4 regions of the Blautia sp. HCP3S3_B11 genome follow, and region 4 is predicted to be linked to each of the others. Evidence: predicted binding sites of a transcription regulator. Region 4 holds the regulator's gene; each other region holds the start of a gene.
What was found. The regulator Rex, encoded in region 4, represses fermentation and respiration genes when NADH is low (regulators of the CRP and FNR family bind a similar motif). The targets are predictions, from matches to a motif close to ATTGTTAANTANTTAACAAT.

Region 1 (7,669 bases), on a different contig from region 4:
CAAAGCTTCTCTGGAGCCAGGTGATCATGGTACCACTTACGGTGGAAACCCGTTTGTATGTGCTGCAGTCAGCAAAGTATTTGACATTTATGAGAATGATAAGATCATTGAACATGTACAGGAAATGACTCCATATCTGGAACAGAAACTGGATGAAATTGTTGCAAAACATGAATGCGCTGCAACAAGACGAGGCATGGGCTTCATGCAGGGAATCGTGATCCAGGGCCGCCCGGTTGGAGAAGTTGTAAAAGCTGCGCTGGCAAAAGGACTGTTGGTGATCTCCGCAGGCAGTGATGTACTCAGAATCGTACCTCCGCTTGTGATCACAAAAGAACACATTGATAAGATGGCTGATATTCTGGATGAGTGTATGGAATAATTTTGGTAGTTGAATTAATAAAATAGTGGAAAATTTCGAAGGCTGTTGCATTTTGCAATGGCCTTCTTTTTTTACAGAAGATATGAATCTTGAAAATTTTATTCGGTTGCAACTGACTCGGACAGAGCCGAATAAAAATTGACATTTGTATGCATCCCGATTAAGGGAGCTGTATAAATAAAAGGCTGATTCCAGTGCCCGTATGGATAGTATAAGTAAATACAGGTTAGCTGCTGTTGGAACAGAAAAAACTGCATGCACCGCCGTTTTTGTCGATAATGTGGCGGACAGATTCGATTCCTATGCCGTTTCCGGAGTGTTTGGAGGATTGGAAAATATTGTTTTTTTGCTGTATTTTGCCATCGAAGGTATTCTCCACATGGATCAGAAGGAGATGATTATGGTGGGGATAAACTTCCACATTAATCTTTCTGCGGGCGGGTGCTGTTTTCACACTTGCCTGGATGGCATTTTCCAGCAGATTGGAGAACACAAGGCACAGATTGATCTCATCTATGGAAAGATCAGCAGGCAGGGAAACCAGTGCATGAAAAGGAATGTTTTCTCTTTCTGCAATGGTGGAATAATATCCGAAAACACTGTCAACAGCCTGATTTTCACAGAAATGCAGGTTATAGTCAGAGATTTTGCCGGTTGCAGCAGAGGAAACAGGAACCATCTGGTGGGAATTTGCAGGGCACAGCAAACTGCCCCTCCCAAAATACAAAATGGCATATCCAGACAGAAGATGGTGAAACACCGGATACGCTGACAGAAGATGTACTGTATGAGGTACACATGACTGTGGAAGATAGCGGTGACTTTGACCTCAGTGAAACGGAAAAAGAAATTAAGATATCCGCTGTTCTGGGTGCCTGATCAGATTTGAATAACTGCGCGTCGCATTCTCGTTACTTTAGTGATGAGTCAGACATTTACACAAAATGCAAAAATACCGTAACTGTAACCTTTACAAATGTAAAGAAAGGCACCTGGTATGTGCAGTACGTTCCTGGAATAAGACCTACAAGGATAAATCCAGAGTTTACAGTCCATACTCCACAATGAAGAAATTTACTGTATGTTTTTTTCGTAACTGAATAGACTAATACTAAAGAAAACAAGAGGTACTGCTAAAAGGCGGTGCCTCTTTTCGGCATAGGAATGATTACCGGAGTAAGCAGAATGATCATATTATCCAGGAGGGCAGATTTATGTGGGGATTTATAGTGGCATTGATTTCAGGGGCGCTGATGAGTATTCAGGGTGTTTTTAACACGGAGGTGACAAAGCAGACCAGTCTCTGGGTATCAACCGGCTGGGTGCAGCTGTCGGCTTTTGCAGTCTGTGTTCTTGCCTGGCTTTTCACAGGACGGGAAAGTGTGGCTGCGCTCTGGCAGGTGGACAATAAATATACACTCCTTGGTGGTGTGATCGGAGCGTTTATTACAATTACAGTAATCCAGAGCATGGGAGCTCTTGGACCTGCCAGGGCGGCAATGCTGATCGTTATTTCGCAGCTGGCAGTTGCTTATGTAATTGAATTATTTGGATTGTTTGGGGTAGATAAAGAACCCTTTGAATGGCGCAAAATCCTTGGATTGCTGATCGCGATTTCCGGAATTGTTATATTTAAGTGGCAAAAATAAGAGTTTACTATTGTAAAATCATTAAGATTTCGTTACAATAAGGGTGGCATTATGGACAGGGGGACTCTTACTCTGAGAAATAAGAGGAGGACCCTTATGATGAAAATAAAAAACAGATGTTGTTATGCTGCGACGCTGATATTGTGTGGAACTTTGTTTCTTACAGGACTGACAGGATGTAAGAGCAGAGAGGCACAGTTTCTGATAGATGGATTGCAGGAAGCAAAGGCAGAGGTGGATGCGGAGTCATCAGAAGAGAAAACATCAGGACAGAAGTCGAAGAAAGATACAGATGAGAAGAAAGCTGATACAGAAGACCGACAGAATGATGATGGCAGTTCTGCAGAGTCCCGGAAAAAACAGGCAGAATCAGGTGGTTCAGATGCAGGTAATGGGACGGAGATAAATTCAACTGGGGAAACGCAGCCTGAGATGATTTATGTAGATGTGTGCGGAGCAGTTGCGAATCCGGGAGTTTTTCAGCTGGCAGCCGGGAGCCGGGTGTTTCAGGCGATTGAGGTGGCGGGAGGATATCTTCCCGAGGCAGCTCTAACCTGTGTAAACCGTGCAGGAGTTCTGACAGACGGACAGCAGCTTTATATTCTTACACAGGAAGAGATGGAGCGGCAGGGGCTGGATCCGGCAGAGATGGCCGGAGCATCAGATGGACAGATGAACGGAAGCGCCGGGACAGGACAGAACACAGGGATAGCTGCTCAGGCTCAGCAGGATAACAGGATCAACATAAATACAGCAGATGAAACCCAGCTTACCACACTGACAGGAATCGGTGCGACACGTGCACAGGCGATTATTGCCTACCGGCAGGAGAACGGGCCGTTTGCTGCGATAGAAGAGATTATGAATGTACAGGGTATCAAAGAAGGTACTTTTGCAAAGATAAAAGATGAGATAGTAGTAGGATAAGGAGAACCGAATGAGCAGGAAAGTTTTGGTAGTAGATGATGAGAAGCTGATTGTAAAAGGAATCCGTTTCAGTCTTGAACAGGATGGTATGGAAGTGGATTGCGCTTACGATGGAGAAGAAGCAGTAGAGAAAGCAAAAGATAAAAAATACGATATTATCCTTCTGGATCTGATGCTGCCAAAGATGGACGGACTGGAAGTGTGTCAGCAGATTCGCGAATTTTCCAACGTACCAATCGTGATGCTGACAGCTAAGGGCGAAGATATGGACAAGATTCTTGGTCTTGAATATGGCGCTGATGATTATATCACCAAGCCATTTAACATCCTGGAGGTGAAAGCGCGTATCAAAGCAATCATGCGACGTGCAGGAAGTGACCATGAGGAGAAGGAAAAAGCCAAGAGTATCGAGGTGGGCGATCTTCGTATGGACTGCGAAGGAAGACGTGTGTTTATCGCAGGCAGAGAGATCAATCTGACAGCGAAGGAATTCGACGTACTGGAACTTCTCGTGTTTAACCCGAATAAAGTTTACAGCCGTGAGAACCTGCTGAATATTGTATGGGGATACGAATATCCGGGTGATGTGCGTACAGTGGATGTACATATCCGCCGTCTCCGCGAGAAGATTGAAACCAATCCGAGTGAGCCGAAATACGTGCACACCAAATGGGGCGTGGGATATTATTTCCAGGCACAATAAGATTTAACCGAATCAAGTAAGTTCCTTTCTTCAATTGCGAATATCCGATTGACAAGGAAAAATTTTAAAGATGAAATTGTAATGCAGTTATGAAGATTGGGAATAGCTGCAATATAACAGAAAACAAAAAAGCTGATATTTCATAAATTATATGGTTATGAAATATCAGCTTTTTTGTATCAGTATCATAGGAAATTACTCAGTAATATTTCTATGATATAAAAATTCTCCAGACAGGATCGAGAATATCTTGTCAACTTGATGTGATGTTCACTTTGGTTTTGCCTTATTCAGTTTAGTGTATAATTTTGTTGATTTGATAAAAATTAAACAAACAAAAGCAACATTTATAGAGAAAAATGATATAAAATTAGAAAATTTCTATAAATCAGGTTGTTAAAATGATGAAAAAGGATTATAATTATCGTTACAATATGTAAAGAGTGCAATAAAAAGAGAAAAAGAAGGTATAAGGAGGGTGCGAAATGCTAGATCAATCATTTTATCAGAAAGCGGACGAGATTATTGCTTTCTATGGTAAAAAGCCGGCATCACTGATTCCGATCATGCAGGATATTCAGGGCGTGTACAGATATCTGCCGGGAGAACTGCTGACCTATGTGGCTGATCAGATCGGAGTAACAGAAGCGAAAGCATTCAGTGTTGCAACATTCTATGAGAACTTTTCATTCGAGGCAAAAGGTAAATATGTGATCAAGGTTTGTGACGGAACAGCCTGTCATGTAAGAAAATCTATTCCGGTTCTGGAAGAACTGTATAAGAAACTTGGTCTGTCCAAGACAAAAAAGACGACAGACGATATGATGTTTACGGTGGAAACAGTTTCCTGTCTTGGTGCATGCGGACTTGCGCCGACAATGATGGTCAATGATGATGTTCATCCGAGAATGACACCGGAGAAAGCAGATGAACTGATTGATAAACTGAGAGGGGGCGAACAGGGATGATCCAGAATAAAGAAGCATTGGACCAGGTCAGAGAAGAAGCCATAAAGGTGCTGGATTCTTATGACTGTCGTATTCTCGTCTGTTCAGGTACCGGATGTGTAGCGACCGGTTCCCAGAAGATTTATGAGAAATTCCTGGAGATCGCCAAGGATGCCCCGGGAGTAAGTATTGAATTTGGACCTCATGACAAAGATGCACACGTAGGTGTGAAGAAAACCGGATGTCAGGGTGTCTGTGAACTTGGACCGCTGGTTCGTATCCAGAAGGGTAACGACGTAATCCAGTATACAAAGGTTCAGATTGAAGACTGCCAGGAGATTTTTGAAAAGAGTGTCCAGGGAAATGAGACAATCGAGAGACTGCTTTATCAGAAAGGCGGTAAGGTAAGCCGCGGACCACAGGATATCCCGTTTATCGCAAAACAGACACGAATCGTTCTGAAAAACTGTGGCAAATTTGATGCGGAATCTCTGCAGGAATACATAGCAAGCGGTGGTTTCCAGGCTCTGGAGAAAGCGATGTTTGAGATGGATCCGGATCTGGTTATCGATCAGGTTGATAAATCCGGTATCCGCGGACGTGGAGGCGGCGGCTTCCCGGCTGGTAAGAAATGGATTCAGGTAGCCCGTCAGGCTGATCCTGTTCATTATGTAGTATGTAATGGTGATGAGGGTGACCCGGGAGCATTTATGGATGGCTCCGTAATGGAAGGCGATCCGTATCGTCTGATCGAAGGTATGATGCTTGCAGCTTACGCAGTAAGAGCACAGCATGGATATATTTATGTACGTGCAGAATATCCGCAGTCTGTAGCACGTCTGAAACATGCAATCGCAGTTCTGGAGGAGAACGGACTTCTGGGAGACAATATTCTCGGAACAGGATTCTCTTTCCATATGCATATCAACCGTGGTGCAGGTGCTTTCGTATGTGGTGAAGGCTCTGCCCTTACTGCTTCTATCGAGGGAAGCAGGGGTATGCCTCGTGTAAAACCGCCTCGTACAGTAGAACAGGGACTCTGGGCGAAACCTACAGTTCTTAATAACGTAGAAACTTATGCAAATATTCCGGAAATCATTCTCAAAGGTGCTGACTGGTACAGAAGTATCGGTACAGAGGGTTCACCTGGAACAAAGACTTTCTCATTGACCGGTTCTATAGAAAATACAGGTCTGATCGAAGTTCCGATGGGAACAACTTTAAGAGAGATTATTTTCGATATCGGTGGAGGACTGAAATCCGGCGCTGCATTCAAGGCTGTTCAGATTGGTGGTCCGTCCGGCGGATGCCTGACGGAAGAACATCTGGATGTACCGCTTGACTTTGACTCTGTCAAGAAATACGGAGCGATCGTTGGTTCCGGTGGTCTGGTAGTTATGGACGAACATACCTGTATGGTAGAGGTTGCACGATTCTTCATGGGCTTTACTCAGAGAGAATCCTGCGGTAAATGCGGACCTTGCCGTATCGGTACGAAACGTATGCTTGAGATCCTTGAGAAGATCGTAGATGGTAAAGGTGAGATGGAAGATCTGGAGAAACTGGAACATCTTGGAAACTTTATCAAAGACCGTTCACTTTGCGGACTTGGTAAGAGTGCACCGCTTCCGGTACTTTCCACTTTAAAGAACTTCCGTGATGAATATGTAGAACATATCGTAGATAAGAAGTGCGCAGCTCATGTATGTAAGGCAATGCGTTCTTATGTGATCGATCCTGAAAAATGCAAAGGATGTACCAAGTGCGCAAGAAACTGCCCGGTTGGTGCTATCACAGGAAATAAGAAAGAGCCTCACAGCATTGATACCTCCAAGTGTATTAAGTGCGGAACATGTCTGGAAAATTGTGTATTCGGTGCAATTTCTGTGAATTAAGGAGGGTGAAAAGATGATTCATTTGACAATAGATGGAATTCCTGCAGAGGTAGAGAAAGGTACGACTATTCTGCAGGCTGCCAGACAGATCGGAGTGGAGATTCCTACACTCTGCTATCTGGAGAATGTATTGCCGGATGGTTCCTGCCGTTTATGCGTGGTAGAAGTAACAAACAATGGCAGAACCAAATTTGATACGGCATGTACACTTCGCTGTTCAGAGGGCGATGAAGTACAGACAATGTCAGAGAAGGTAGTTGCTTATCGTAAAGATACTCTTGACCTCCTTCTTTCAGACCATCGTGTACACTGTTTCTCATGTGAAGCGAATGGTGACTGTAAATTACAGGACTACTGTTTTGAATATGGTGTAACTGAGACAAGCTATCCTGGTGAAATGAAGGATATGCCGATTGATGATACAAACAAATTCTTTACCTATGATCCAAGCCTGTGTATTCTCTGCCACCGCTGCGTGAATACCTGTAAAGAAATCGTAGGAAGAGGTGCGATCGATACCATGGATCGTGGTTTCCAGTCTGTGATCGGTGCACATTATAAACATAAATGGAATGAAGGTATCTGTGAATCCTGTGGTAATTGTGTTCAGGCCTGTCCGACAGGTGCGTTAACCATGAAGCGCAGAAAGAAATATCGTCCATACCAGATCGACAAGAAGGTTCTGACTACCTGTCCACATTGTGCAACAGGCTGCCAGTATTATCTCCTCGTAAAAGACGGAAAGATTGTGGATACAGAGGCTGCAAACGGACCATCCAACAAAGGTCTGCTCTGCGTTAAAGGCCGCAGCGGAAGCTTCGATTTCGTACATTCACCGGAGCGTATCAAATATCCGTTGATCAAGAATAAAGAAACAGGTGAATTTGAACGTGCAACATGGGATGAGGCACTGGATCTTGTTGCTTCCAAATTTATGGAGATCAAGAAACAGTATGGTTCTAATTCCCTTGCAGGTTTTGCATGTTCCAGATCACCGAACGAAGATATCTACATGGTACAGAAGATGGTTCGCTGCTGCTTCGGCACAAACAACACAGATAACTGTGCCCGTGTATGTCATTCCGCATCCGTATCAGGTCTTGCAATGACTCTTGGTTCCGGTGCCATGACAAACCCGATCGGGGATATCACAAAGAACGCTGACC
Region 2 (7,669 bases), on a different contig from region 4:
ATAAACATGGAAGTGATAAACACAGAAATAGTAAGCATGAAAATGATAAACACCATAAGTAACATGAGAATCATATAGTAAAAAAGTCCCCTGCGGAGGTTGCGAAGAGCAATAAGCAGTGGGTGGGGACTTACTTGTATCAGGAGGGGTACAAGCCTCTCCTGATAAACTGTGAAGCAGTTATTCGGTGTAGAGCCACGTAGCGAAAGCGGATTGCGAATATCCGATTGACATGGCTGACTGAAAATAAAATGCGGCCGTACAATATCTCATTATTGGAGATAAAGTGCGGTCGTATTTTGCATTATTTTTGTGATGAGCTTTTTGGGCAATCATCGGAAATACAAAATCTGCCTGTCTATTCATGAAACAGAATCTGAGTAAAGAATCTCACATCTGAATCGTCTGCCCAGCAGATCATTCCTGCGGCATCTGCCATCTTCTGCGCATCTACGCTGTAGGCTGACATGCAGGAACAATTTTTATATGGACCTGCACTCATGATTAGAACATCATCTTTTCCGGTTTCCTGCATACGCTTGGCGAGCTGTTCTGTAAGAATATTCTGCGCATGTTTCGCCTGTTTAAAAAGAACTGGATCCATAAGAGGATCTTTCAAAACAGTCTGAAGAACCAGTGCTTTTTCGTACTTCATTGCTCTTTCGTGCATTTCCTCTACAGTGCCGCAGGCAGGTGGACATGCCGGCACCAGATTATAATTTCCACACATATTGTCTTCGCAAAACTGTCGGTATTCCGGTACAAATACCAGGTCTTTTGTATCCATGATCGCTGCATTGGCAAAGCCCATGGAAAGTGCTTCTTTTATAAGATCCATAAGATAAAATCTCCCTTCTGTAAGTGGATGAAATATTTTGCTATAAAACAATGACTGGGTGTCAGAACAGAGTAAAATTGATTTACCTTTGATTCCGACATCATAATAGGATTATAGCATAATTCGAGCGTTTATGTCTGGCTGTTTTGCAGAATTCTTGTTATAATAAATAGTATATGTTACTGTTCACAGGTAGTACCCCGCGAGGTGTTTTTTTTGAGCGAAGGTCACCTACAGAACCTGCCACTGGCAGCTTCTTACCAGTATATTAACCGAAACTGTAGAGCAGTTATTCGATGTAGAGCCATGTAGTGAAAGGAAAAATTGAATGGAACTGACAACCGAAAAAAGCAAGGGTGAAAAAACAAAATACCGCCTTGCGCAGTCAATGAAAGAGTGCATGAAAACAACATCTGTAGATAACATTACAGTGAAGCAGATTACGGAGAACTGTGGTGTTACAAGACAGACCTTTTACCGGAACTTTATGGATAAATTTGATCTTATCAACTGGTATTTTGATAAGCTTCTGGCGAAATCTTTTGAGCATATGGGAATGGGAAAGACGGTGTATGAGGCACTGGTAAAGAAGTTTACTTATATTCAGGAGGAACATATTTTCTTTGCGGCGGCATTTCGATATGACAGTCAGAATAGTCTGAGACAGCATGATTTTGAGCTGATTCTGGCATTTTACGAGAAACTGATTCGGAAAAAAACAGGCAGGGATGCAGATGAGACTATTCATTGTATTCTGGAAATGTATTGCCAGAGCTCAATCTATATGACTGTAAAATGGGTGCTTGGCGAAATGGAATGTACGCCGCAGGAACTGGCAGTAGTTCTGGTAGATGGGATGCCTGGAAAACTCTCTGAATTGTTTGAAGAATTGAAAATATTGTCATAAATATAACAGGAATTATGGAAGTATCAAAGACGGTTGCGATTTTCTGACAGTAAGATCGTAGAGAAAAAAATGAGCTGTTTAATGGCGTAAAACACAGTTTTGCCAGCAACTCGCGTATAATAATCATGCACAATTTTCCCTGCTGTTTTTTGGAACTATCATACAAACTCTGAGAAAAAGTTACATTTGCATGAAAGTGTAACTTTCTTTTTTTACTTCGCATTGTTAATATAATAACAAAGATAAGCGGTGCGGAAGCTTACCAATGAATATTGAAAATGAAAGGAATGGAAATTATTATGGCAAACAGAATTAATTTAAATCAGACATCATATCATGGCGCAGGAGCAATCGAAGAAATCGCAAACGAAGCAAAAGCTCATGGCTTCAAGAAAGCATTCGTATGTTCAGACCCTGACCTTGTAAAATTCCATGTAACAAGCAAAGTTACAGATATTCTTGAGAAAAACGGACTGGAATATGAACTGTATTCAGATATCAAACCAAACCCAACAATCGAGAACGTACAGCATGGTGTTCAGGCATTCAAAAACTCCGGTGCAGATTATCTGATCGCAATCGGCGGCGGTTCTTCTATGGATACTTCCAAAGCAATCGGTATCATCATTGCAAACCCGGAATTTGAAGATGTAAGAAGTCTCGAAGGTGTAGCACCTACCAAGAAACCTTGTGTACCGATCATCGCAGTTCCGACAACAGCAGGTACAGCAGCAGAAGTAACAATCAATTATGTTATCACTGACGTAGAAAGAAAACGTAAATTCGTATGTGTTGACCCACATGATATGCCAATTATTGCAATCATTGATCCGGAAATGATGTCCTCTATGCCAAAAGGACTGACAGCTTCCACAGGTATGGATGCTCTGACTCATGCAATCGAAGGTTATACAACAAAAGCTGCATGGGAAATGACAGATATGTTCCATTTAAAAGCAATCGAACTGATTTCCAAATCTCTTCGTGGCGCTGTTGAAAACACAAAAGAAGGCCGTGAAGGAATGGCTCTTGGTCAGTACATCGCAGGTATGGGATTCTCTAACGTAGGTCTTGGAATCGCTCATTCCATGGCTCATACACTTGGTGCTGTTTATGATACTCCACATGGTGTGGCATGTGCAATGATGCTTCCGATCGTCATGGAATACAACCAGGAATGCACAGGTGAGAAATACCGTGAAATCGCAAGAGCAATGGGCATTCAAGGTGTAGATGAAATGACTCAGGATGAGTACAGAAAAGCAGCAATCGAAGCTGTTAAGAAACTTTCCGTTGATGTTGGAATCCCGACAAAACTGGAAGCTATCAAAGAAGAAGACCTTCAGTTCCTGGCTGAATCCGCACACGCAGATGCATGCGCACCAGGAAATCCGAAAGATGCAAGCGTAGAAGATCTGAAAGATCTGTTCCGCAAGATTATGTAATTTATGCAAATAAAAAAGTCCCTGAAAGGGGACTTTTTTCTGGATATTTGAAGAATAAACTGACAAAAATATAGCCGGAGTTTACGATAATTAATCATAAATCGTAAATTCCGGCTATATTATGTTAATCTCTACCCGCTGTTTATTGCTCTTGGCAATTGAAGCAAGGGACTTTTCTGATTTGGTTAAATAATATATTTTTTCAAAGCAGTAGTAAATTCCTGAATTCGCTCTTCAGCAATCTCTTTCAGAGTCACATCCTGCATACTCTGGATATATCCCTGTTCCTGTTTGTATAACCATTTATTCACGGATGGATTGATTTTCTCATAATGATTTGCCTTTACCCAATTTTCATAAGAGATCGGTGTCACATAACCTAATTTCTCATCAAGCAGTTCTTTGAAATCAATCTGATCCGCGCGCTGTAACATTTCCTTCCAGAATTCCAGAACTTCCTCTACATGCTCATGAATCTCATAACGTCTTGCACCGCCATCATAAATAATACATTTCTCAAACAGCGGATTTCTCATGGACAAAGTCTCTCTTCTGAATTCCGGCGCAATAATACCATCTTTCCAGTAGAAGTCTACGTCAGGAAGATTGATTCCGGATACACCCTTATCTTGATAAGTGCTGAAAATTCCCTCATAATATACTGTGATAAATCCTTCAAATTCCGGCCAGAATTCACGGATTTCTTTCGTCAGACGTTCCAGAATCGTAATTCCTGTAGTACCGCCAATCGTAAAAATGATAATATTGCGAAGCCTTGTACCGTGTTCTCTGTAGAAATCTGTTACATAACGCAGACAGTGAATTAATGTTTCACCAGTTGCAATGATGTCACCAATCAGCAGAGTACTGTCCGGTACCATTGTTAGTTTACTGTATTTGATCTCCAGACCTGCGATCTCATCTTCATTAAATACACGTTCGCTGGAAAGAAAACTGATATCATGAACACGGATATGTTCTCTGTAGCAGCTCTCCTCAAGCGGATAGTTTAATGCGCCACGAAGAATTGAAAGAATATTTGCGGTTGTTACTTTCTTCTGTTCTTTGAAATAGTAGAGCATCTGAGAAGTGGACGGAATCAGACAATGATACACTTCGTATCCAACTACTTCCGGTGTATTCAGAAGCTTTCTTGTCTCTGCTTCAGAAACCACATAATATTCATTCTCGTAGTTTCCGCCCTCCAGACGGTAACAGTCTACACCCTGCTCTGAAAATTCCGGTACCAGTTTCACATTATTCCAGTTATCCATAGATTTATCCTCCATCTTCTCATGTACATTATCAGATATTTGTTATATCTGCATTTATAGTTTTCGTCATTCCTGTCATCAGCATGTGCCAAATCAGCAAAACAGCCAGCTTTTTCCAGTGCAAAAAGCCAGCTCCTATTAGTACAGCGAATATTAAGTAACTGCTATATTGACTTGTCTGATTTTTCATCTGCGTCAATATAGCAGAAACTTAATATTCGCTATATTAGAAATAGAATAGGCTAAACAGTTGATATTGTCAAGTCTGTAATCTGGTATTTTAACCGAAGCAGACTCCTTATGGTAACAGTTCACACGCTGCTATCCCGCGAGGTGTTTTGGCATGAATATACCAAAATCCCGAGACATACGGCGCGGATTTATGCGATTAGTATAAATTCTGTGCACCCCTTGCATATTCCGTGAGTTTACCCTATAATGTAATGTATCAGCGTTTTAACAAAGTAAAGGAAAAAAGGAGTAAAGAGATGAAAAAGTTTTGGGACAAATGGACTGAGATCGCTCTGGTAAAGAGAATCCTGGTTGGTCTGATCCTTGGTGCGATTCTTGGAATCGCAGTTCCACAGGCCACAGGAATCGCAATACTGGGTGATGTCTTTGTAAGTGCTTTAAAGGCTATTGCACCATTACTGGTGTTCTTTCTGGTTATCAGTTCTCTGTGTAACGCAGGAAAATCTCACGGAGGAGTTATTAAGACAGTTATTATTCTTTATATGTTCAGTACAGTACTGGCAGCAGTAATCGCAGTATTTGCAAGTATGGCATTTCCTGTAAAACTGACACTTGCAAACGCAGCAACTGATACAAGCGCACCACAGGGCATTGCAGAGGTGTTAAATAACCTTCTGTTAAATGTCGTTGCAAACCCGGTATCTTCTCTGGTAAATGCAAACTATGTAGGAATTCTGATGTGGGCAGTTCTTCTGGGACTTGCATTCCGTGCGGCAGATAAGATGACAAAGAAAGTTCTGGCTGATGTTGCGGATGGAATTTCCATGGTAGTAACATGGATCATTAACCTTGCACCTGTCGGAATCTTTGGACTGGTATTTAACACAGTATCTACAAATGGTCTGGATATCTTTACTACATATGGAAAACTGCTTGTTCTGCTTGTAGGATGTATGCTGTTTATCTATTTTGTAACAAACCCGATTCTGGTTTACTGGTGTATCCGTCAGAATCCATATCCGCTGATTTTCCACTGCCTGAAAAGAAGCGCGCTGACAGCATTCTTTACAAGAAGTTCAGCAGCCAACATTCCGGTAAATATGAAAGTCTGCGAAGAGATGGGACTGGACAGAGATACTTATTCTGTAACTATTCCGCTTGGTGCTACGATTAACATGGATGGTGCAGCCATCACTATTACAGTTATGACAATGGCTACAGCATTCACACTTGGTATTAACGTAGATATCCCGACAGCAATCATCTTAAGTTTACTTGCTGCTCTGTCTGCATGTGGAGCTTCCGGTGTTGCAGGTGGATCCCTTCTGCTGATTCCGCTGGCATGTTCTCTGTTTGGTATTTCAGATGATATTGCCATGCAGGTTGTTGCAGTTGGATTTATCATCGGCGTTATTCAGGACTCCGTAGAAACAGCCCTGAACTCATCCTCAGACCTTCTGTTATCTGCCTCCGCAGAATTCAGACAGTGGAGACTGGAAGGGAAAGAGATTAAAATTAAATAAGAAATGGGAAATCCCATATAGCGGCCGCCCGAAAGGGCGGTCGTTTTTATGTGAGCGAAAACTTCGGACATACGATTTTGCGCTAAAGCATACACTGTAAAAACAGCGTCTTCGGAGGCTTATCCGTGAAAGATTATATCGAAGAGCGGGCAGTGGAAATTGCGAATTATATTATTGAGACAAAGGCGACAGTGCGTCAGGCGGCGAAGAAATTTGGAATTAGTAAGAGTACAGTACATAAGGATTGTACCGATCGTCTCAAACAGCTAAATCCGGGACTGGCCAGTGAAGTCAGACAGGTTCTGGATGTGAATAAGCAGGAACGGCATATCAGAGGTGGTCTTGCAACCAGAGAAAAATACCTGCATCAGCATGAAATGTGTTAAAATAAAACTCAATATATAAAAAAGCGCCCGCGGATCGGCGGGGGCTTTTCATAAAGAGGATAACATAGAAAAATGGAAGAAAATCTGAACCGAAATATTGTAAATAAAATATTTGATATGCAGGAAACCGAAATATGCCATAATCCATATGATCACGAACAACGGAAATTATTTAGCATTGAATCGGGAGATTTGCGGCAGTTAAGGAGATGCCAGAGGGAGAAATATGAGGGAAAATTAGGAAGAGTGGCAGATGAGGATCTGAGGAATGATAAGAATATTGCAATTATTGTTATAACACTTGCATCCAGAGCGGCAATTCGCGGAGGGATTAGTCCGGAACTTGCTTTTACAATGGCAGACAATTATATATGTGACATCGAAAGACAGAAAGACAAGAAGGTTATCGCAAAAAAAACAGAAGAATATGAAGAGGAATTTGCAAGACAAGTAATGGAGGCGAAAAAATCACCGGAAACTAATCATTATGTTGAGAAAGCAAAAGATTATATTTATAAACACCTTCACAATGTAGATATTCATCGTGTATGGGAAGAAACTGGGATAAACGGTGATTACCTGTGCAGACTATTCCAAAAATATGAAGGATGTTCTGTGGAGAAATATATACGAAAAGAAAAAATAAAACAGGCAAAGGAATTATTACAATATTCAAATTATCAGATACAGGAAATTTCGGAATATTTATCATTTTCGAATCAGAGTTCTTTTACTAAGTGTTTTAAACTTGAAACTGGAATGACTCCAAAGGAGTTTCGGAAAAGCTGTTTTAAGCAAACCAGGTAAGTACTCTGCTTCAATGGCAAATAACATAAATTCTGCACATCGCAAAGTGTATTACTGAGAGCGGTGAGAGGAGACAGTAACCAGAGGATAAAACAGTGAGAAGTACAAACTGTAGAAAGTCGTTGCAGGCAAAAAATGTTCGGTAAAATAGTATATAAATACTTAAACTTCGATTATATTCAAAGATATAAAAGCGCGCTGAGTATTACTTCAGGAGGTAATCGGTATGAAATACCATGTAAATTCGAAAAGAGTAATAGGAAAACGAAGTCCCATGTTATATGGGCATTTTATCGA
Region 3 (7,669 bases), on a different contig from region 4:
GACTGTCCGTTCCTGTATGCTTCTGCCAAAGCAGGACATGCTGTGATCGACTTAAACGACACTCCTAAGGATATGGCTCCGTTATTTGAAGCAATCCTGAAATATATCCCGGCTCCGGAAGGAGATCCGGAGGCAGATACTCAGGTTCTGATCAGCACGATTGATTACAATGAATACGTTGGACGTATCGGTGTTGGTAAAGTTGAAAACGGTACAATCGCTGTTAACCAGGAACTGACTCTGTTAAACCATCATGATCTGGACAAACGTAAGAAAGTTAAGATCAGCAAGCTCTACGAGTTTGACGGTCTGAACAAAGTTGAAGTAAAAGAGGCCACTATCGGTGCTATCGTTGCTATTTCCGGTATCGCAGATATCCATATCGGTGATACTCTCTGCGCAGGAGATAATCCGGAAGCTATTCCTTTCCAGAAGATTTCCGAGCCTACTATTGCCATGAACTTCATCGTAAATGACAGTCCGCTGGCCGGTCAGGAAGGTAAATACATTACCTCCCGTCATCTTCGTGACCGTCTCTACCGTGAGCTCAACACAGATGTCAGCCTTCGTGTAGAAGACACTGATACAACTGAGGCATTTAAAGTTTCCGGACGTGGAGAACTTCATCTGTCTGTTCTGATTGAAAACATGAGACGTGAAGGTTATGAATTCGCAGTAAGTAAACCGGAAGTTCTGTATAAAACAGACGAGCGTGGCAAGAAGCTTGAGCCTATGGAAATTGCTTATGTAGATGTTCCGGAAGAATTTTCCGGTACTGTAATCCAGAAGCTGAGCGAACGTAAAGGTGAGCTGCAGGGTATGAGTACTGCCAGTGACGGTACTGTCCGTCTGGAATTCCACATTCCTTCCCGTGGACTGATCGGATTCCGCGGTGAGTTCCTTACTTCCACCAAGGGTACCGGCATCATCAATACTATGTTTGACGGATATGCTCCTTACAAGGGAGATTTCCAGTACAGAAAACAGGGATCTCTGATCGCTTTCGAGGCTGGTGAAGCTGTTACTTATGGTCTGTTCGCAGCCCAGGAGCGTGGTACTCTGTTTATCGGACCTGGTGCAAAGGTTTACAGCGGTATGGTTATCGGACAGAATGGTAAAGCCGAAGATATCGAGCTGAACGTATGCAAGACAAAACATCTGACTAACACACGTTCTTCTTCCGCTGATGATGCACTGAAATTAACTCCACCAAGAGTTCTCAGTCTGGAACAGGCCATCGATTTCATCGACCAGGATGAACTCCTTGAGGTTACACCGGAGTCTCTCCGTATCCGTAAGAGACTTCTGGATTCCAGAGAACGTAAGAGAGCCGCTTTCAGAAAAGCCTGAAACAAATAGAAACTTAAGAAAAATTAAGCCCCGCAGATTTTGCGGGGCTTAATTTTTCTTAATCATTACTGTTCACTCCGTTCACAGTAACTCTTAATCTCCTGCAAACATATGGAAAAACATAAATCCTTCTACAAATTATATTGTTATATTTTCACGAAATTCCTAGTTAGTATTTGTTAACTTTTTCATATGCTATGTAATTGACAAATGATTAACAAAGTCATATAATAGCATCATCGAGGTTGTTAATTTATTAACGTTATTTTTTTAACCTTCTCTCAGTTGCCAACAGAACATATATTGTTAAATTTTTCTAATATATTCTGATAATTGATATTTTATTCACATTATTTACGTGATTATGCGCAATTTGCACCACAATATTTCGTTATGCTCATATTAATGTTACTGTTAACCGAATAATCAGTTTATTTATATAATAAAAACATAACAGGTCACGGTAAATACTTTTAACGAAAACACAAACAGGAGGATTCCCAAATGGCAAAAAAAGAGAACACTATCCCAACCATCATCGACACCCCTGAAGCCCTTACTGCAAAGATTGCAGCCATGAAAGAGGCACAGAAGATTTTCGCAACATTTACCCAGCAGCAGGTAGATAAGATTTTTAAAGCTGCCGCTACTGCTGCTGACAAAGCACGTATCCCGCTTGCTAAAGATGCTGTTGAAGAAACAGGAATGGGTATTGTAGAAGATAAGGTTATCAAAAACCATTACGCAGCCGAATATGTATACAACGCATATAAGAATACGAAAACCTGCGGTGTGATTGAAGAAGACACTGCTTACGGTATTAAGAAAATAGCTGAGCCGATTGGTCTGATTGCTGCTGTTATTCCTACAACCAACCCAACATCTACTGCAATCTTCAAAACTCTGATCGCACTGAAAACACGTAATGCAATCATCATCAGTCCGCATCCCCGCGCAAAGAAATGTACCATTGAGGCAGCAAAGGTTGTTCTGGAGGCAGCTGTAGAAGCCGGTGCACCGGAGGGAATCATCGGATGGATTGATGTTCCAAGTCTTGATCTGACAAATCAGGTTATGCGTGAAGCAGACATCATCCTTGCCACAGGTGGTCCCGGAATGGTTAAGGCTGCCTATTCTTCTGGAAAACCTGCTTTAGGTGTAGGTCCCGGAAATACTCCTGTTATCATTGATGACAGTGCAGATATCCGTCTGGCAGTTAACTCCATCATCCATTCCAAGACCTTTGACAATGGTATGATCTGTGCTTCCGAACAGTCTGTAACTGTTCTTGAGAGCATTTATAAGAAAGTAAAAGAAGAATTCCTTTACAGAGGATGTTACTTCCTGAAACCGGATGAATTAGAGAAAGTAAGAAAAACTATCCTTATCAATGGCGCATTGAATGCAAAGATCGTAGGCCAGAAGGCTGCCACTATCGCTGAGATGGCCGGTGTTGCAGTTCCTCCTGAAACAAAGATTCTGATTGGTGAAGTTGAATCTGTAGACATCAGCGAAGAATTCGCACATGAGAAGCTTTCCCCTGTACTTGCCATGTACAAGGCCAAAACTTTTGACGAAGCGATTGCCAAAGCTGAACAGCTTGTAGCTGACGGCGGTTATGGACATACCTCCGCTCTCTACATTGACACAAGAGAGAAGGAAAAGATGGAAAAACATGCAGCAGCCATGAAGACCTGCCGTATCCTCATCAATACTCCATCTTCTCAGGGCGGCATTGGCGACCTTTACAACTTCAAACTTGTTCCGTCCCTGACTCTGGGCTGTGGTTCCTGGGGTGGCAACTCCGTATCTGAGAACGTAGGTGTAAAACATCTTATCAACATCAAGACCGTTGCTGAAAGGAGAGAAAATATGCTCTGGATTAGAACACCGGAAAAAGTTTATTTCAAAAAAGGCTGCCTGCCGGTTGCTCTGGATGAGCTTGGCACTGTTATGCACAAAAAACGCTGTTTTATCGTAACAGACTCTTTCCTTTATAAGAATGGATATACTAAGAAAATTGAAGATAAATTAGATCAGATGGGAATCGTACATACCTGCTTCTATGATGTAGAGCCAGACCCATCTCTCGCTTCTGCAAAAGCCGGTGCTGCAGCAATGAGAATGTTCGAGCCTGACTGCATTATCGCAATGGGCGGTGGTTCCGCAATGGATGCCGGCAAGATCATGTGGGTTCTCTATGAAAATCCGGACGCCAACTTTGATGATATGGCTATGGACTTTATGGATATCCGTAAGAGAATCTTCACATTCCCGCATATGGGTAAGAAAGCTTACTTTGTAGCCGTTCCAACATCTTCCGGTACAGGTTCCGAGGTAACACCGTTTGCTATCATTACTGACAAGACTACAGGTATCAAATGGCCTCTGGCAGATTATGAATTAATGCCTGACATGGCTATTGTTGATACAGATAATATGATGAGCGCACCTAAGGGACTGACCTGTGCTTCCGGTATCGACGTTATGACTCATGCACTTGAAGCCTATGCTTCCATGATGGCGTCTGATTATACAGATGGTCTTGCTTTAAATGCGATTAAACTGGTATTTAACTATCTGCCACGTGCATACAAAGATGGTTCTGATGTAGAAGCAAGACAGCATATGGCAAATGCTTCCTGCATGGCTGGTATGGCTTTCGCAAATGCTTTCCTTGGCGTAAACCACTCTCTTGCTCATAAGCTGGGAGCTTTCCATCACCTTCCACATGGTATTGCAAACGCTCTGGTTCTGCTTCATGTTCTGCGCTATAATGCAGCCGAAGTTCCGGCTAAGATGGGTACCTTCCCACAGTATCAGTATCCGCACACACTTGCACGTTACGCTGAGATTGGCCGTTCTGTAGGTCTGACAGGCAAGAACGACAGCGAAGTATTTGAGAAACTTCTCCAGAAACTGCAGGAACTGATGGATACTATTGAGATCAAACATACGATCAGGGAATACGGCGTAGACGAGAAGTACTTCCTTGAAACTCTGGACGAAATGACCGAACAGGCATTTAACGACCAGTGTACCGGTGCCAACCCGAGATATCCATTAATGTCTGAGCTGAAGGAAATCTATCTGAAAGCTTACTATGGAGAGGGAAATATTCCTGAATCCAGGAAAGCCAAAGAGAAAAAAGAAGCAAAATAAAATTTGCTGAAAATAAACCTTTTCCTTTAAAAATATAGTGTTTAAACCAATATAATAAGGGCTGTCAAAAAACGACAGCCCTTATTATATTATTTCTTACTGCGATATGCTTCTGCTTCCCAATGCGTGATAAAGTATGTAATATCATCTGTCATGTGAAGCGGACCGCCAAAGCTTTCTGCATATACTGCAAGCTTAATGGCATCTTTTACAAGAAGCTGTGCTTTTGCAGCTTTTCCCTTATCATCTTCCATGATAAAGGCACCGACTCCCTGTACCAGGATCAGTCTTGGCTCTTTGTCATTCTCTGCCATAAATGCATCCAGTGCAGCTTTTGCCTGGTCAATATCCTCTACAAATAACGGATATGGTCCACAGTATACAATGTGATCCGGTGTAAATGGTTTCAGAAGAGGTGCAGCCGCAGCTTTATCTTTCACGAAGTTATCAGCTTCCGCTACAGGTACAACTTCTACCGCATGTCCCAGTAACCGGGAAAGCTTCTCTGCTGCCTGTTCTTTTTCAGATGTAACAGCATCACTGACATCAGCAGTTCTCTTTACCTGTTTCTCTAATTTACTGATCACGCCGTCAAATAATGCTCCTATTTCCTCTACAGTATTTGCTGCAACGAAAATTCCGTGATTCTGGAGCAGAAGAACCTGAACATCTTTTCCGTATTCTTCTTTATAAGCATTCATTTTCTCATAGCAGATACGTGCAAGCGTATATCCGGGTTTGCAGATATCGATCCAGAGTACATCTTTTCCAAGGAGCTGTTCGCTGAGTTTCTTTGCGCCTTTTCCGCAGGTCAGTCCATTGACAAGTGTAGGATGAACATGCAGTACATAAGTATAGGCAAATAAGTTATGAAGCAGTGCTTCCACACTTGGACGTTTTGTTTTGTCAGCATCTGTTACTGCAGCCATAACATCTGCAAGATACAGTGATTCACGTTTGACATCGTCTTCCGGATAATCTGTTTTCATGATCTCATTCAAACGCGCTCTGCTCATTTCCACAAATTCCTCTGCCTTAATTGTGGCAAGCTGTGTACCGGAGCCTTTTACATACAATGTGGTGTCGTCTTTTACAGAAGTATTACCGCCGCCTGCAAGAACATAGGCAGGGTTGCTTCCATAAGTATTTGACATTTTTACTAAGGTTGAAAGATCCATAGTTAAAATTCCTCCCGTATTTATAATAGTTTTGCTGTGCCCCATTCCATTGTACACGATATCCTGCTTTTTTCCAAGTGTTATGGAGTAAACAGTAACGTTATAATAATCCCGCAAATAATCTCATAAACAGCTGTCCCAATCGCAGATATGCGCTGCGTCCGGTACTGTACTGTTCTGTGACTTCACGGCATTCATCCATTGTTGCTGCAAGATCATTTCGGATATCCAGAACTGCCTGGCAGTCTGCCATAAAGCAGCCGTTTTCAAAATGATGATACAGACTTCTGTAATCCAGATTTATGGTTCCGCAGGTTGCCATACAGTCATCTGCCACACTCATCTTTGCATGACAGAAACCAGGTGTCCATTCATAGATACGCACTCCATGTTTTACCAGTCCATGGTAAAAGGAACGTGTGATATTGTAGATCATCTTTTTATCCGGAATACCAGGTGTGATGATCCTCACATCTACCCCACGCTTGGCAGCCAGACACAGCGCATGGCTCATTTCATCTGTGATGATCAGGTACGGTGTCATAAACCAGCAGTATTTTTCCGCTTTATTCACCATACTGATATACACCTCTTCGCCTACCTGTTCATGGTCCATAGGACTGTCCGCATAAGGCTGGATAAAGCCTGTCTGCTTTGCCTGATAATCTGTCTGAACCAGAAATCCGGTAAAATCACTGTCATTTTTATCCTTATCACTGACAGCATTCCACATCTCCAGGAATGTTACTGTTAGGGAACGGACTGCCTCCCCCTCCAGACGGATACCTGTATCCTTCCACTGTCCATAAGGATGTGTGAAATTAAAATATTCGTTGGCAAGGTTATAACCGCCGGTAAATCCCACTTTTCCATCGATCACTGTGATCTTGCGGTGATCCCGGTTATTCAGGAACACATTCAGACCCGGAGTAAAAGGGTTGAACACTCTGCAATGGATTCCCACATTTTCCATTTTCTTAATGAAGTCTGTATTGATAAACCCAATGGAACCCATGTCGTCATAAAATACTCTGACTTCTACGCCTGCCTTTACGCGGTCTTCCAGAACTCTCTGGATTTTATGCCAGGCCTGTGCATCCTCAATGGCATGATATTCCATAAAAATAAATTTCTCTGCCTTTGCCAGATCTGCAAGCTGAGCCTCCAGCCCTTTGACTGCCTCATCATAATAAATAACATCTGTATTCTGATAGACCGGATAGGAGGCATTTTTCTGTATATAATCAGAAATATTGCCTGCCTTCGGGATTTTCCTGCCAAGCGTTTCCCTGCACTCACTGTCATTGGGAAGCAACGGCAGAAGTTCCCTGTCGATCTGGTCATAACGCTCCCGCATTTTACGGGTACCGCCATTGAGACCAATCAGTAAGTACAATCCCACTCCCAGGATAGGAAATACAAGGATCAAAATAACCCAGGGCATTTTCATAGATGAAGTCTGGTCTGACGCATACAGCTTAAGAACCAGTACACCTGCAAGAAGCCTTGTCATCAGATTGATAATCTCCGCATATTGATTCAGCTTTGTGATCATAGCAATGATAAAAGCTGCTTCCAGTAAAATACATACTGCGGAAAAGCATAACCGTTTTACACCATTTTTCGTTTTCGCCCTACCTTCCAGGGTATCCTGTTTCATATTCTTTCTCTCTCCCTCTGTCATTGTACGTTAATATTCACTCTATTCCCAGAACACATATCAGACGGATAAAATCATCCGCTTTTTTACTTGCTTATAACCGCTCCGCAGTTTCAGTCAGGAAAGATTTTCTGCACATTTATTTGTGCCTATATACTCTGCTACTTTATCTGTTACTTTATTGCAGATTACCGTATAAGCTGCTCCCAGAACATTGGCACCTATACGAAGTGCTATTGCTGCCGGCATTCCGAAGATCCCTGCTGCAATAGGCAACGCTCCAAATGTATTAAATGCAGTCTGCCACGGATATCCTGCT
Region 4 (7,669 bases):
GCGGTTATGGGATGAAGGACTGGTTGTAGTGGCCGCGGCAGGAAATCAGGGACCTGGTCCGGGAAGCGTGACGGCGCCCGGAAGCAGCCGTAAGATCATTACCGTAGGCTCCAGTGATCTTCTCACGGGGCGGACTGCCATATCAGGAAGAGGACCGACTTTTGAATGTATCTGCAAGCCTGATCTGGTTGCTCCGGGAAATCATATACTTTCCTGTGCTTCGGGACCGGATAACGGATATGGAGTTAAAAGCGGCACATCCATGTCCACGCCTCTGGTTTCCGGCGCGGCAGCACTGATGTTAGAAAAAAATCCGGAGCTGACAAATGTTCAGATTAAGATGAAATTAAAAGAATGCGCCAGAGATCTGGGACTGCCTAAAAATCAGCAGGGTTGGGGAGAATTGGATTTGGGACATCTTATGCGACCAGTATGAATTAATTGTACAATTGCAGTTTACTTCACTTTTGGCAATACACTTTGCAGTGCACAGGATTTGTGCTAATTGAATAAATTGGTGTAGTATATCTGGGGGTTCTGTTATATTCATGCCAAAATGCCTCACAGAGTAGTAACATTGTATTTTATAAAATACCACTTTACCATACAAAAGCATTGACGAATAGTCAGATTTCGGCTATTATGATAGTTAATTGATTATCAAAGGTGCTGGACACACAGTGAACAGTAAAATTATCAAAGCCAAAGAGGAGGACTAACATGAAAAAAATTCAGATGCAGACACCACTTGTGGAAATGGATGGAGATGAGATGACCAGAATTCTCTGGAAGATTATTAAAGATGAGCTTATTTTCCCATATATTGATTTGAATACAGAGTATTATGATCTTGGCCTGGAATACAGAAATGAAACTGATGACCAGGTAACTGTTGACGCAGCAGAAGCTACCAAGAAGTACGGTGTTGCAGTTAAGTGTGCAACGATTACTCCGAATAAGGCGAGAATGGAAGAGTACACCTTAAAGAAAATGTACAAAAGCCCGAATGGAACGATTCGTGCGATTCTTGATGGAACCGTATTTCGTGCTCCGATTGTTGTAAAGGGTATTGAGCCATGTGTTAAGAACTGGAAGAAACCGATCACGATCGCACGTCATGCATACGGTGATGTGTATAAGAATACAGAGATGTACATTGATGGACCAGGAGATGCTTATCTGGTATTTGAAGGTGCTGACGGACAACAGAGAAAAGAATTGATTCATCACTATGAAGGTCCGGGGGTTCTTCAGGGTATGCACAATCTGGATAATTCTATCACAAGTTTTGCAAGATGTTGCTTTAATTATGCGCTTGATACGAAACAGAATCTGTGGCTTGGCGGCAAGGATACGATTTCCAAGATTTATGACGGGCGTTTCAAAGAAATTTTTGCAACGATCTATGAGAATGAATTCAAGGATAAATTCGAGGCAGCAGGCATTGAATACTTCTACAGTCTGATTGATGATATTGTAGCCCGTGTTATGAAAGCGGAAGGTGGATTTATCTGGGCGTGCAAGAACTATGATGGTGATGTTATGAGTGATATGGTTTCTTCTGCGTTTGGTTCTCTGGCTATGATGACATCCGTTCTGGTATCCCCTCAGGGTTATTATGAATATGAGGCTGCTCACGGAACTGTGCAGAGACACTATTATCGTCATCTGAAGGGCGAAGAGACCTCTACAAACTCTGTGGCAACAATTTTTGCATGGACTGGTGCACTGAGAAAAAGAGGCGAATTAGATGGCAATAAAGATCTGATGGAATTCGCAGACAAGCTTGAGAAAGCTACTCTGGAGACGATCGAGAGCGGTAAGATGACAAAAGACCTTGCATTGATTACTTCTCTTGAGAATGTAACCGCGCTGAATAGTAAGGAATTTATTCTTGCAATCAGAGAAAAGCTGGATGAGATTTTATAATTTGTAAATGATTATGTCTCAAAACTGATAGATCGTATTTTATAAGATTATATAATAAAAATGGGAGGAACCTGCATTATGCAAGTTCCTCCCATTTTTCATATAATCCCTCAAGTTCTTCGGTAATTGCAGCCTTCTCTTTGCTGAGTTTTGCACATTCTGCTACGTTGGTGCAGATATCCGGGAGAACCATGGTTTCGTCGATTTCTTTGTCTCTTGTTTCAAGTTCTTCAATGCGGGCTTCAACTTTTTTTAATTCATTTTCGCGTTTTCTTTGGCGTGCCTGTTCTTCTTTCTGTTGTTGCCAGGAGAGTTTATTGTCAGATGCCTGTTTGGCTTCTGCGATTGCCTGGGCGGCAGCGGGTGCATATTTTTCAGTCAGTTCTTCTTTCTTTTCCAGATAATAATCATAGTCTCCGATATAATTTACGACTGCCTGGTTGGTCAGATCCAGAATTCTGGTAGCTGTCTGATTGATGAAATATCGATCGTGGGAGACATAGAACACGGTTCCGGTATAGCTGTTTAATGCCTCTTCCAGGATTTCCTTGGATGCGATATCAAGATGGTTGGTAGGCTCATCGAGAATCAGGAAGTTTGCCTCTGAAAGCATCAGCTTGGCGAGAGATACACGACCTCTTTCTCCACCGGAGAGGGCAGAGATGAGCTTAAATACATCGTCTCCTGTGAACAGGAAAGCAGCGAGCATATTTCGAATCTCTGTTTCTGTAAGAGTAGGATAAGCATCAGAAATTTCTTCAAAGATAGTTTTCTCCATATGCAGTACGTGATGTTCCTGGTCGTAATAACCAATCTGAACTTTAGAACCAAGACTGAATCTGCCGCCGTCTGCATCAATCAGTCCATTGATGATCTTTAACATGGTAGTCTTACCGGTTCCGTTATTACCAATCAGAGCTACACGTTCTCCACGCTTGATCTCAAAAGAGATATCGCTGAAAAGTGTCTGCCCCGGGAAAGATTTGGAAAGGTTCTCTACAGTGAGAACGTCGTTTCCGCTGATAAATCTTGGTTCCAGTGAGATTCGCATCTGGTTCTGGATTTCCTGTGGCTTATCGATACGCTGAATCTTATCCAGCATTTTTTCACGGCTCTCCGCGCGCTTAATTGACTTCTCACGGTTAAAGGATTTCAGTTTGGCAATAACAGCCTCCTGATGTTTGATATCACGCTGCTGGTTAAGATAAGCTTTATACTGCGCGTCACGAAGCTGTGCTTTTTTGAGTGCATAGGCGGAGTAATTTCCACTGTACATACGCATAGTGCCGGCTTCAATTTCCACTACCTTAGTGACTACCTTGTCAAGAAAATAACGGTCATGGGATACAATAAATACAGCTCCCGGATAGTTGAGCAGATAAGTTTCCAGCCAGGAAATACTCTCCATATCAAGGTGGTTGGTAGGCTCATCCAGCAGAAGGATATCCGGGCTGGAGAGAAGCAGTTTACCGAGAGCAACACGTGTTTTCTGACCTCCGGAGAGGGTTTCAATCTGGCGTTCGAAATCATCTTCGGTAAAGCCAAGACCTTTTAATACGCCCATGATCTCACTTTTGTATGCGTATCCGTTTTCCAATTCAAACTGGTGGCTCAGTCTTGTATAAGTATTCATCAGACTGTCCAGAGCATCACCTGTGGTTGTTTTCATCTCCTGTTCCAGAGAACGCAGGCGGTTCTCCATATCAATGATGTGTTGCTTGGTAGAAATCAGCTCCTCATAAATCGTGTGGTGTCCATGGATATCCTGGTACTGGGCGAGATATCCGATATTTTTATCTTTGGCAAGGACTACGTTTCCCGAATCAGGTGAGAGCTCGTGCATGATGATACGCAGCAGAGTAGTTTTACCGGCACCATTATTGCCAATCAGAGCTGCTTTTTCACGGTCTTCTATATGGAAACTGGCGTCTTGAAGGATGACCTTTTCGCCAAAAGATTTACAGATATTCTGACATGATAAAATCATAAGAATTCCTCCATTTATAATTTGTCCGCGTACTATTATAATCGAAAAAAGTTGTTTTTGAAAGTATTTTAAATGAATTTATCTATTTCTGCAAAGATATATGTTACTGCTCACTGCGTTCTTAGTAACATGCTTCGCGATGCAGGAAATATGAACCTCCTTGTGCTAAACCCAAGGAGGTTCATTTGCTTCACAAACTTAATTTATGCTATTCGCATAAATTCGCGCGGAATGTCTCAGGTTTTCTGTTGCCAAGCAATCCCAATTTGTTCCAGACTGCCGGAAATGATAGAAAGTTATAGATAAAAAATAGAAAATACCGTTTTATAAGATAGTTTCTGAGGTAAATTGATAAAAAATGCAGAATTATTTGGTGAAAAAGTACAGAATTAGTTTGACAATAAAATAACATCTGGGTATAATTGACATAGATAAGTTAAGGAGGGAAAATTTGTGGAAGCTAAAGAAATTTCAAAAGCGGTGATTAAACGTCTGCCACGTTATTATCGCTACCTCGGTGAGTTGATGGAGGAGAATGTTGAGCGTATATCTTCCAATGATCTCAGCAAAAAGATGCATGTGACAGCTTCCCAGATTCGTCAGGACTTAAATAATTTCGGCGGTTTTGGTCAGCAGGGTTATGGCTATAATGTACGTTATTTATACACAGAGATCGGCAAGATCCTTGGACTGGATACAGTACATCCGATGATTATTCTTGGTGCCGGTAATCTGGGACAGGCGCTGGCCAATTATGTGGACTTTGAAAAACGTGGTTTTAAACTGGTTGGTATTTTTGATGTAAATCCTGTACTTGAGGGAATTGCGGTGCGCGGAATCGAGATACAGATGTTAAGTGATCTTCCATGGTTTCTGAAGGAGAATGAGGTAGAGATTGCTATTTTGACTCTTCCGAAGAATAAAGCCAAAGAGATGGCGAAGATTTTAATTGATAATGGAATTAAGGCAATCTGGAACTTTGCACACATTGATCTGGATGCTCCGGAGGATGTAATGGTTGAGAATGTACATCTTTCAGAGAGCCTTATGACTCTGTCCTATAACCTGAGTGAATACAGGAAAGAGCACGAAGGCGAGTAGAATATGATGTGGAACACAAGGCTGTGGTCATCTGATCACAGCTTTTCTGAATTTAGCAAGATGATTTGGCTTATTCAGAACTACAAAATGAAAGCGGATTGCGAATATCCGATTGACATGTTTGATGAAATACGAGAACATACGGGGAGGTGAACAGATGAGAGGAGTTGTGACTGCAGCAGAAATGAAGGCGCTGGATGCAAATACGATTGAGAAAGCCGGAATTCCTTCGCTGGTATTGATGGAGCGTGCTGCATTACAGACTGTTACAGAAATCATAAAGCGGGTGAATACGAAGGATAAAGAGAAAATCCTGGTGGTCTGCGGAACCGGGAATAACGGAGGAGACGGACTGGCAATTGCCAGATTACTCTATTTACAGGGATTTAAAACGTGGTATTATATTGTTGGAAACGAAGAGAAAATGACAAAAGAAACTTCCAGTCAGCTTCGCACAGCAGAGTACTATCATACTCCACGGGTGCATAACCTGATTCCGGATGAATATACTACTATAGTAGATGCCATTTTTGGAGTTGGACTCAGCAGACCGATAGAGGGAAAATACGGAGAACTTATCAGCGAATTAAATCAGGCATCTGCGTTTAAAGTTGCGGTGGATATTCCTTCCGGGATTGATGCAGACACAGGATTCGAGAAAGGAATCGCTTTCCGGGCCGATCTTACGGTTACATTTGCCTTTCGAAAGAGAGGCCTGTGTTTCTATCCGGGGCGTATGTATGGTGGGGAGATCATTGTGGCGGATATTGGGATTTATTCAATGCCTGATAAGAAAATCCGAATGAATTACCTGGAAAGAGAAGACTTGAAAATGCTTCCGGACAGACTTCCCTATGGGAATAAGGGGACTTTCGGTAAGGTACTTTTGGTTGCAGGTTCTGAGGGAATGTGCGGTGCAGCATATTTAAGTGCCGCAGCTGCACTAAAGTGTTCGGCGGGCATGGTGAAGATCCAGACCGTGGAGGCAAATCGTGTTCCATTACAGACACTTCTGCCGGAGGCAATGATCACCTGTGATTTTGATGAGAGTAAAAATGAGAGAATGCTGGAATGGTGTGATGTGCTGGTGATCGGACCGGGGCTGGGAGCAAGTGCACAGAGCAGAGAGCGTGCTCAGTGGTTTCTGTCAAGAGCTGCTATGTGTGGAAAATCAGTTGTTCTGGATGCAGATGGGTTGAATCTTCTGGCACTTCATGAGGACTGGAAGAGATTTATCGGAGAGAATGTGATCGTCACGCCGCATATTGGCGAGATGAGCCGCCTGTGTGGAAAAAGTATTGGTGATATTCAGGATTGTCTGGTTCAGACAGCATTTGATTATGCAAAGGAAACAAAAGCAGTCTGTGTTTTGAAAGATGCATGTACTGTAGTGTCAGGTGCGTCAGAAGAGAGGTATCTGAATATTTCCGGAAACGCAGGAATGGCAACAGCTGGCAGTGGTGATGTACTAAGCGGCGTGATCGCAGGCGTGCTTTGTATGTATCTGAAAGCAGAAAGGAAGCCATCCATGGCGATGATGGCAGCCCTTGGTGTATATGTTCATGGGCTTGCCGGTGATCTGGCAGCTGAAACAGTAGGTCAGCGGGGTATGACAGCAGGAGACATTATCCGGTTTTTGCCGGAAATATTAAAATAAAGAATAACTGGTCGTAACAACGTGTGAATCGTTTATGAGCAGTTATGGCAGAGGACGAATTATTATGGAGAAAAATAACAGAGTGAAAGCAGTGATTTCTCTGGATGCCGTAGAACAGAATTTCAGGGAAATGAGAAAGAATATTGCAGAGGATACGAAGATGATCGCAGTGGTTAAGGCGGATGCTTATGGCCATGGTGCGGTACCAATCGCACATCTGATAGAGGATTATGATTATATCTGGGGATTTGCGGCTGCAACGGCAGAAGAGGCTGTTCATCTGCGTCAGGCCGGTATTACAAAACCAATTCTGATTCTTGGAATTGTATTTGATGAATACTTTCCTGAACTTGTTCAGTATGACATTCGTCCTGCTGTATGCGAGTATGATGAGGCGAAGAAACTCTCTGATGAGGCTGTTTTACAGAATAAGACAGTACATATTCATATTGCGCTGGATACAGGTATGACCAGAATTGGTTATGCGGATATACCAGAGAGTGTGGAGGAAATCAAAAAGATCGCTGAACTTCCGAATCTTGAGATAGAGGGGATGTTTACTCACTTTGCGAGAGCGGATGAGTATGACAGAAGTCCGGCGATGGTTCAGCTTGAACGATATCAGGATTTTTCGAAACGTGTAGAGGAAGCCGGAGTGGATATTCCGCTGCATCACTGCTCTAACAGTGCCGGGATTATTCGTGTACCGGAGGCAAATTTAAGTATCGTTCGCGCCGGAATTACTATTTATGGAATTTATCCTTCTTCGGAGGTGGAGAGGGACATCGTGAAGCTTGCACCTGTAATGGAACTGAAAAGTCATATTACATATGTAAAAGATGTTCCGGCAGGTGCTGCGATCAGTTATGGCGGCACCTATGTGGCAGATAAGAAGAGACGTGTAGCTACGATTCCGGTAGGCTATGCAGATGGATATCCAAGACAGCTTTCTAATAAAGGATGGGTTCTGATACATGGAAAAAAAGCCCCGATCC

Region 1: the regulator Rex is predicted to act here: its motif matches at 3,977-3,996, upstream of ACTNC0_RS06030 (complex I 24 kDa subunit family protein).
Region 2: the regulator Rex is predicted to act here: its motif matches at 1,967-1,986, upstream of fucO (lactaldehyde reductase).
Region 3: the regulator Rex is predicted to act here: its motif matches at 1,595-1,614, upstream of adhE (bifunctional acetaldehyde-CoA/alcohol dehydrogenase).

The regions. Positions count from the first base shown of each region.
Region 1 is NZ_JBQHVP010000006.1:62,035-69,703, forward strand. Features, by position in the region: gene ACTNC0_RS06000 (aspartate aminotransferase family protein) at 1-382, shown strand, start outside; gene ACTNC0_RS06005 (ATP-binding protein) at 609-1,088, opposite strand; gene ACTNC0_RS06010 (hypothetical protein) at 1,073-1,261, shown strand; gene ACTNC0_RS06015 (DMT family transporter) at 1,597-2,031, shown strand; gene ACTNC0_RS06020 (helix-hairpin-helix domain-containing protein) at 2,128-2,958, shown strand; gene ACTNC0_RS06025 (response regulator transcription factor) at 2,969-3,661, shown strand; gene ACTNC0_RS06030 (complex I 24 kDa subunit family protein) at 4,147-4,629, shown strand; gene ACTNC0_RS06035 (NADH-ubiquinone oxidoreductase-F iron-sulfur binding region domain-containing protein) at 4,626-6,503, shown strand; gene fdhF (formate dehydrogenase subunit alpha) at 6,517-7,669, shown strand, end outside.
Region 2 is NZ_JBQHVP010000023.1:5,631-13,299, forward strand. Features, by position in the region: gene ACTNC0_RS15680 (succinylglutamate desuccinylase/aspartoacylase family protein) at 1-62, shown strand, start outside; gene ACTNC0_RS15685 (DUF2284 domain-containing protein) at 359-838, opposite strand; gene ACTNC0_RS15690 (TetR/AcrR family transcriptional regulator) at 1,167-1,745, shown strand; gene fucO (lactaldehyde reductase) at 2,045-3,190, shown strand; gene ACTNC0_RS15700 (hypothetical protein) at 3,376-4,464, opposite strand; gene sstT (serine/threonine transporter SstT) at 4,953-6,179, shown strand; gene spoIIID (sporulation transcriptional regulator SpoIIID) at 6,305-6,565, shown strand; gene ACTNC0_RS15715 (helix-turn-helix domain-containing protein) at 6,638-7,372, shown strand; gene ACTNC0_RS15720 (alpha-L-arabinofuranosidase C-terminal domain-containing protein) at 7,599-7,669, shown strand, end outside.
Region 3 is NZ_JBQHVP010000003.1:73,466-81,134, forward strand. Features, by position in the region: gene typA (translational GTPase TypA) at 1-1,350, shown strand, start outside; gene adhE (bifunctional acetaldehyde-CoA/alcohol dehydrogenase) at 1,855-4,512, shown strand; gene ACTNC0_RS03090 (class II aldolase/adducin family protein) at 4,602-5,690, opposite strand; gene cls (cardiolipin synthase) at 5,791-7,350, opposite strand; gene ACTNC0_RS03100 (FUSC family protein) at 7,468-7,669, opposite strand, start outside.
Region 4 is NZ_JBQHVP010000002.1:177,230-184,898, reverse strand. Features, by position in the region: gene ACTNC0_RS02370 (S8 family peptidase) at 1-436, shown strand, start outside; gene ACTNC0_RS02365 (NADP-dependent isocitrate dehydrogenase) at 721-1,929, shown strand; gene abc-f (ribosomal protection-like ABC-F family protein) at 2,006-3,916, opposite strand; gene ACTNC0_RS02355 (redox-sensing transcriptional repressor Rex) at 4,370-5,017, shown strand; gene ACTNC0_RS02350 (NAD(P)H-hydrate dehydratase) at 5,175-6,674, shown strand; gene alr (alanine racemase) at 6,739-7,669, shown strand, end outside.